2 regions of the Pseudomonas sp. FP2309 genome follow, and region 2 is predicted to be linked to the other one. Evidence: riboswitches for the same ligand, from Rfam matches in the RefSeq annotation. Region 2 holds a riboswitch; the other holds the start of a gene.

What was found. A riboswitch is a leader RNA that binds a small molecule or an ion and turns the genes downstream of it on or off. The one in region 2 is predicted to bind cobalamin.
Region 1: it holds a riboswitch for cobalamin, as region 2 does, so the genes downstream of both, cobO (cob(I)yrinic acid a,c-diamide adenosyltransferase) here and PSH59_RS16985 (ABC transporter substrate-binding protein) in region 2, are expected to answer to the same signal.

Annotation. Positions count from the first base shown of each region.
Region 1 covers NZ_CP117439.1:4,012,418-4,016,071, reverse strand. The annotation lists gene PSH59_RS18395 (C40 family peptidase) at 1-356, shown strand, start outside; gene PSH59_RS18390 (sorbosone dehydrogenase family protein) at 397-1,710, opposite strand; cobalamin riboswitch at 1,810-2,056, shown strand; gene cobO (cob(I)yrinic acid a,c-diamide adenosyltransferase) at 2,135-2,746, shown strand; gene PSH59_RS18380 (cobyrinate a,c-diamide synthase) at 2,743-3,654, shown strand, end outside.
Region 2 covers NZ_CP117439.1:3,706,274-3,709,927, forward strand. The annotation lists gene PSH59_RS16970 (hypothetical protein) at 1-98, opposite strand, end outside; gene PSH59_RS16975 (hypothetical protein) at 129-632, opposite strand; gene PSH59_RS16980 (M24 family metallopeptidase) at 867-1,691, opposite strand; cobalamin riboswitch at 1,791-1,985, shown strand; gene PSH59_RS16985 (ABC transporter substrate-binding protein) at 2,100-3,110, shown strand; gene PSH59_RS16990 (iron ABC transporter permease) at 3,107-3,654, shown strand, end outside.

The DNA.
Region 1 (3,654 bases), 310 kb from region 2:
CTTATCGCTGGGGCGGCAATACGCCTGACTCCGGTTTTGATTGCAGTGGCCTGATCGGCTTTGTCTACCGCGATGCCGCCGGGATCTCCCTGCCGCGCACCACGCGCGAGCTGATCGTAATGCGCGCCCAGGACGTGAGTGAGCAGAACCTGCAAACCGGCGACCTGTTGTTCTTCGCCACTGGCGGTGGCTCGCAGGTCAGCCATGCCGGGATCTACGTGGGCGAAGGCCGTTTCGTCCACGCGCCGCAAACCGGCGGTACGGTGAAGTTGGACACCTTGTCCAAAGCCTATTGGCAGAATGCCTACCTGAGCGCCAAAAGGGTGCTGCCGGGCAATCTGGCACGCAACCCTTAACGCAACGCTGCAGGAGGGGGTGCGCCCCTCCTGCAGTGGCTCATTTAGCCGCCGACACCCGCCACACTTTATTCCCCACATCATCCGCCACCAGCAAATCCCCCTGCTTGTCGATCACCACGCCTACCGGCCGGCCCATGGCTTTCTCATCCTTGTCGAGGAATCCGGTAAGCACATCCACCGGCTGCCCTTTCGGTTTGCCATTCTCAAACGGCACGAAGATCACCTTATAGCCACTGTGCGGTTTGCGATTCCACGAGCCATGCTGGCCGATAAACGCGCCGTTGCTGAACGCAGCCGGCAGCTTGCTGCCCTCGGCAAAAGTCAGCCCCAACGAAGCGGTATGCGGGCCCACTGCGTAGTCCGGCGCAATTGCCTTTGCCACCAGGACGGGGTCCTGCGGCGTGACGCGCACATCCACGTGTTGGCCGTAATAACTGAACGGCCAGCCGTAGAAGCCGCCGTCTTTGACCGAGGTAATGTAGTCGGGCACCAGGTCGCTGCCGATCTCGTCGCGTTCATTCACCGCCGTCCACAGTTTGCCGCTCTGCGGTTCCCAGGCCATGCCGTTGGGGTTGCGCAGGCCGGAGGCGAAAATCCGGTGCTGGCCGCTGGCGCGGTCGACTTCCCAGATCGCGGCACGCCCCTGTTCCGCCTCCAGGCCGTTCTCGCCGACGTTGCTGTTGGAGCCGACGCTCACGTACAGCTTGCTGCCGTCCTTGCTGGCCACCACGTTTTTTGTCCAGTGGTGATTCAGTGGGCCGCCGGGCAAGTCGACCACCTTGGCGCCCTGAGCCTTGATTTCGGTTTCGCCCGGCTGATACGGGAAGCGCAGCAGTTTGTCCGAGTCGGCCACGTACAGATCGTTGCCGACCAGGGTCATGCCGAACGGCGAGTTGAGGTTTTCCAGGAACACCGTGCGGGTTTCGGCGACGCCATCGTGATCGGCGTCGCGCAGCAGCGTGATGCGGTTCGCGCTCGGCACCCCCGCGCCGGCACGGCCCATGACCTTTTCCATGACCCAGCCGCGCAGGCCCTTAGCGTCATCCGGCTTGGGCGGAGCATTGGTTTCCGCTACCAGCACATCGCCATTGGGCAGCACATACAGCCAGCGCGGGTGGTCCAGGCCCTCGGCGAATGCGGCCACCTGGGTGCCAGCCGCCGCGGTTGGCTTGGCGCCCTCCGGCCAGCCGATGGCTGGCGCGATGTTGACGGTCGGGATCAGTGTCTTGTTCGGCTCCGGCAGCCTGGGCGACGGGCCGGTGCCGTCTGAGACTTGCAGGGTGGAGCTTTCGCCGCAAGCCACGAGGGTGCCGGCGAGCATGATCAGCAGGGCGAGTCTGGTTTTATGCATGGTGTTCTCCTTGATACCTGTAAGGGTAGAGGAGCGCTGCGGTGCGATGGTTCAAGTACTCGTCCAGCTTTCATTGACGCTCCACCCCCAACCCACTAACCTTCGCCGCTTGTTTCAGGTGCTCTGTGACCGATGGGTCGACAGGGTGAAACAGGGAAGCCGGTGAGTGAGCGCACTTGTACACAGTGCCGCCGCAATTCCGGCGCTGCCCCCGCAACGGTAAATGAGTCAAATCGCTGCCTTTTGCCACTGTATCGCGTGCGATATGGGAAGGCGCAGCGTCGGTCCGTTCTCTACAGGACGCCACTCATGAGCCCGGAGACCGGCCTGACTCATTCAACAGCATCACGGTGGGCGATGCTTGGCTGTCTGTTTGTGTTTTTTCCTGCCCGCCGTTTTTGTTCAGCCCCAACGGAGAGCTGCCATGACCGATACCCCCGACCGCGACGAACGCCACCTGGCGCGCATGCTGCGCAAAAAAGCCGTGATCGACGAGCGCATCGCCAACTCCCCCAACGAATGCGGCTTGCTGCTGGTGCTCACCGGCAACGGCAAAGGCAAGAGCAGTTCGGCGTTCGGCATGCTTGCCCGGGCCATTGGGCATGGCATGCAGTGCGGCGTGGTGCAGTTCATCAAGGGGCGCAACAGCACCGGCGAGGAGCTGTTTTTCCGACGTTTCCCCGAGCAAGTACGCTTTCATGTGATGGGCGAAGGTTTCACCTGGGAAACCCAAGACCGCCAACGCGATATCGCCGCCGCCGAGGCTGCCTGGGCCGTGTCGCGCCAATTGCTGCAAGACCCGGCCATCGGCCTGGTGGTGCTGGACGAGTTGAACATCGCCCTCAAGCACGGCTACCTCGACCTTGACCAGGTGCTCAGTGACCTGCAAGCCCGCCCGCCGATGCAGCATGTGGTGGTGACCGGTCGCGGCGCCAAGCCCGAGCTGATCGAAATGGGCGACACCGTCACCGAAATGGGCATGCTCAAGCACGCGTTCCAGGCCGGTATCAAGGCACAGAAGGGCGTCGAACTTTGAATCAGCCCCGTCATTGCCCAGCCGTATTGATCGCCGCACCGGCGTCCGGCCAGGGCAAAACCACCGTCACCGCTGCATTGGCCCGTTTGCACCGCAACCTGGGGCGCAAGGTGCGCGTGTTCAAATGCGGCCCGGACTTTCTGGACCCGATGATCCACGAGCGCGCCAGCGGTGCGCCGGTGTATCAATTGGACATGTGGATGGTGGGCGAGCAGGAAAGTCGCCGTCTGCTGTGGGAAGCGGCGGGAGAGGCCGATCTGATCCTGATCGAAGGCGTGATGGGCCTGTTCGACGGCACCCCGTCCAGCGCTGACTTGGCGCGGCACTTCGGTGTGCCGGTGCTCGGCGTGATCGACGGCACCGCCATGGCCCAGACCTTCGGCGCGCTGGCGTTAGGCCTGGCGCGCTACCAGCCGGACTTGCCGTTTGCCGGCGTCCTGGCCAACCGCGTCGGCACCCTGCGCCATGCACAGTTGCTCGAAGGCAGTCTCACCGAGGGCCTGCGCTGGTATGGCGCATTGTCCCGGGAGACCGGTATCGAGTTGCCCAGCCGTCACCTGGGCCTGGTGCAGGCCAGCGAATTGAATGACCTTGATGTGCGCCTGGACGCCGCCGCCCAAGCCCTGGGCAGCAGTTGCGAAGTGGCGTTGCCACCACCGGTGACCTTCGCCGCGCCGCAGGTGATCGAGGCCGAGCCTTTGCTGGCAGGCGTACGCATCGCCGTGGCCCGCGATGAGGCCTTTGCCTTCACCTACGGAGCCAGCCTTGACCTGTTGCGCGCGATGGGCGCCGAACTGAGCTTTTTCTCGCCGATCCATGATCGTGAGCTGCCCGCCGCCGACAGCCTGTATTTACCCGGCGGTTACCCGGAACTGCACCACCAGGCGCTGTCGGAAAACACCCCGATG
Region 2 (3,654 bases):
TGCTCGCGGCAACTGTTCAGTTGCAACACCTGTTCGAGTTTATCGCCCATTTCACGAAAGGCCCGCTCGAACAAAACAATCCATTGATCAGCATTCATGACTTACTCCCTGTGTATGACGTATCGAGGCTAGTGCTTGACTGGTGCATCCCAGCAATCCGGGTGGCGTGCGCAGACATCGTATTGGCGATCCATCAAGGCCATGCGGTTAATGTGGGCGTCCGTGGCCGCCCGGAACGACTGATTGCTGGTTGTGATATAGGCCGCGGTGCGGTCAGTCAGGCGTGCGTTTAACTGGCTGCGGGTGTGGGCATCCAGTGCCTGGGGCGCGGTGGCTATGGTTTGCAGTGTCACGTCGTTCAAACGACTCAACTCATCGCGGTAGGTGTTTACGTATTCGGCACGGGCCGCGTCATGCTGGTGGTTCAAGTCGTACTGCATGGCTTCCAGGTTCTGCTTGTAGAGCGCCCAATAGCCCGCGGGCAGCACGCCACCGTCTTGTTTACGCAATTTGGCAATGCGCGCGTCGTTATCCGGAGCCGGTTGGAGTACGGGCTTGCGCGCAGAAGTGACGACGGGGTCTTGATCAATGATCTGGTCGATCCAGCCCAGCCTTGAAGGGTTCGAGGGCAAAACCTGTCCTAACGGTTCAAGCGGCACTGGCGCAGCAGGTGGGGGTGACGACACTGACTGGGCGCAACCACCCAGCAGTAACAAGGTGCAAAGCCGGGTCAGGACAAGGACGTTGCGAAAAGACATAAGTTCTCCATGAACAAAGGCGAATCGAAAGGGCGCGGCAAATAATATCATTGAGCCATCACTGCGTGTCACCCCATCGCTCAAGCATTCGCAGGGCGGTACAGCGCATCAATCCAGCATCCGGCTAAGCAGCCGGTGCCCATCTGCCGTCACCTCGACCATCGCCGACAACATCACGCCGTCGGCACCGTCCGTGGAGAGCAGGCTCCAAAAGTCCGGTGGCTGATACCTCACACCAACGGTGCCCGCCTTGGCGATCACATACACGTTGAGCACTTGCCCGGGTTGCATCAACGGGCTGTCACCCTCGACCTTGTAACCGAGCACTTGCGGCTTTTGTATGCGCGCCTGCCCCATGGCATAGCCCGCAAACTCACGCACCGCGACGGCATGGCCCGCGTCCAGTTCCTGTTGTATCGCCGCCCCCACATTGGCCAGCCGCTGGCCGCCCTGAACGTGGGCGACTCCGTTGGCCAGCGCACGGCGCGCAGTCATCAGCAATTGGCGTTGCGCCGGGGTGGCATTGGGTGTGGCGAACGTCCAGACCTGGGCAACATGGGCCTGCGCCGATGCCGCGATCAACTCCACTTTTACCAGCGCCGCGTCCGGGAACGGCACATCGGTGGGCGGCGCGGCGCTCACCTGGTTATTCACCGACACCGCCACCGCTGCCGGGTAGCCGCGATAACCGAACATCATCGGCAGCCAGCCGTGCTGTGCGTACTGGTCGAGTAAAAATTCCTGGACCGCAGTGCCGGTGCCGCCCTTGCGGATCAGCGGCGCGACCTTGCGCAACAGGTCACTGGCGACGGGCGCCAGTTTGGCTTCCTCGGCAAGAATGGTTGCGTCATCCAACTGGGCGATGGCGCGGGCCCTGTCGCCGATCGCGTCGGTGTAGCGGGCGAGCGCAGGGTCAGCGGCGTGTGCGCTCATGCAAAACAACAGTGGCACTATTCTCAGACGTATTAACATGGCCTTCCTTGGGTTGGTTATGGACGGACCCAAATTGTACCTCCACCCAGCGCCCAAGATGGACTACCATACCGCGCCGGTTCCCCCACGGGACTAATAGGGAATTCGAAACGCCGCACGCGGCGCCAATCGAAACTGCCCCCGCAACTGTAGGTGCCGAGCCCGCTCCTCAACGCCACTGGACGCCGTCCGGGAAGGCTGGAGCGAGGCGACGACGCATCAGTCAGGAGACCTGCCGGCCCAGCAACATCACTCACCGGCGGGGTGTCCGGGAAGCACATCCTTGCCTGCCTTTATCACGACGCTCGAGGGTGTATTTCCGAATCGTACCTCCCCAGTTCCACGTACGGTTCAAACGGAGATCGCCCCATGCTGCCACGCGTTATTGCCCTGATCACTGGCCTGGCTTTCTGTGCCCTGGCCCAGGCGGCACCCACTGCTTACCCGCTGACGGTAGAAAACTGCGGCAGCACCCTGACCTTCGGGCAGGCCCCCGCGCGCAGCGTGACCATCGGCCAGGCCGCTACCGAAATGCTCTACGCCCTGGGCGTGGGTAATACCGTGGTTGGCACCTCTCTGTGGTTCAACAGCGTGCTGCCGCAGTTCAAGGCGCAGAACGATGGCATCGAGCGCCTGGCCAACAACGAGCCGAGCTTTGAAGCGGTGATCGCCAAGCGCCCGCAATTGGTGGCTGCCGAACTGGAATGGGTGGTGGGCCCGCAAGGCGTGGTGGGTACGCGCGAGCAATTCCACGAGCTGAAGATCCCCACCTACCTGCTGCCCTCCGACTGCGAAAACAAAGACAACCTGGTGGGCGCCGACGGCACGCGACTGGAGCCGTTTCGCATCGACACGCTCTACAAAAGCATCAGCCAACTGGCGCAGATTTTCGACGTACAGGATCGCGGCCAGCAGTTGAACGACGGGCTTAAGGCGCGCCTGGCCCACTCGGTGGCCACTGTGCAGAGCAAAGGCCTCAAGCACGCCAGTGCATTGGTATGGTTCTCCAGCGCCGAGATGGCCAGCGACCCGTACGTGGCCGGTCACAAAGGTGTCCCCGAGTTCATGCTCGAGACCCTCGGCCTGCATAACGTGGTGCAGTCCGATGAAGAATGGCCCGCCGTCGGCTGGGAAACCATCGCCAGGGCCAACCCGACCTTCCTGGTGATCGCCCGCATGGACCGGCGCCGCTACCCCGCCGACGATCATGAAAAGAAACTGGCCTTCCTGCGCAGCGACCCGGTCACGCGCAACATGGACGCGGTCAAACACAATCGCATCATCATCCTCGACGCCCTGGCGCTGCAGGCCAGCATCCGCACGTTCGACGGCCTTGAACAACTGGCGGGCGCCATCGACGGCTACGACCTGCCCCAATGACCCGCACGCTAATAGCCCTGGTCCTGCTGCTGGCCGCCGTACTCGCCGGCGTGGCCATCGGTGAAACCGCCATCGAACCGCAGGTGGTGCTCCAGGTGCTCGCCAATAAACTGTGGAACGCCGGCTACGCACTCGACCCGATTGACGAAGGCGTGGTGTGGAACTATCGCCTGACCCGCGCGCTGGTCGCCGCTGCCTGCGGGGCGGGGTTGGCCACCTGCGGGGTGATTTTGCAGTCGTTGCTGCGTAACCCGTTGGCCGACCCGTACCTGCTGGGCATCAGCGCCGGCGCTTCGACCGGCGCGGTGCTGGTGGCGTTGATGGGCGTAGGCGGCGGGCTGATCTCGCTGTCGGCCGGCGCCTTTGTTGGCGCCATGGCAGCGTTTGCGCTGGTGATTCTGCTGGCGCGGGCCAGCGGTTCCGTGAGCGGCACCGGGCAGATCATCCTGGCGGGCATCGCCGGCTCGCAGTTGTTCAATGCACTTACCGCGTTCCTCATCACCAAATCCGCCAGTTCCGAACAAGCGCGCGGCATCATGTTCTG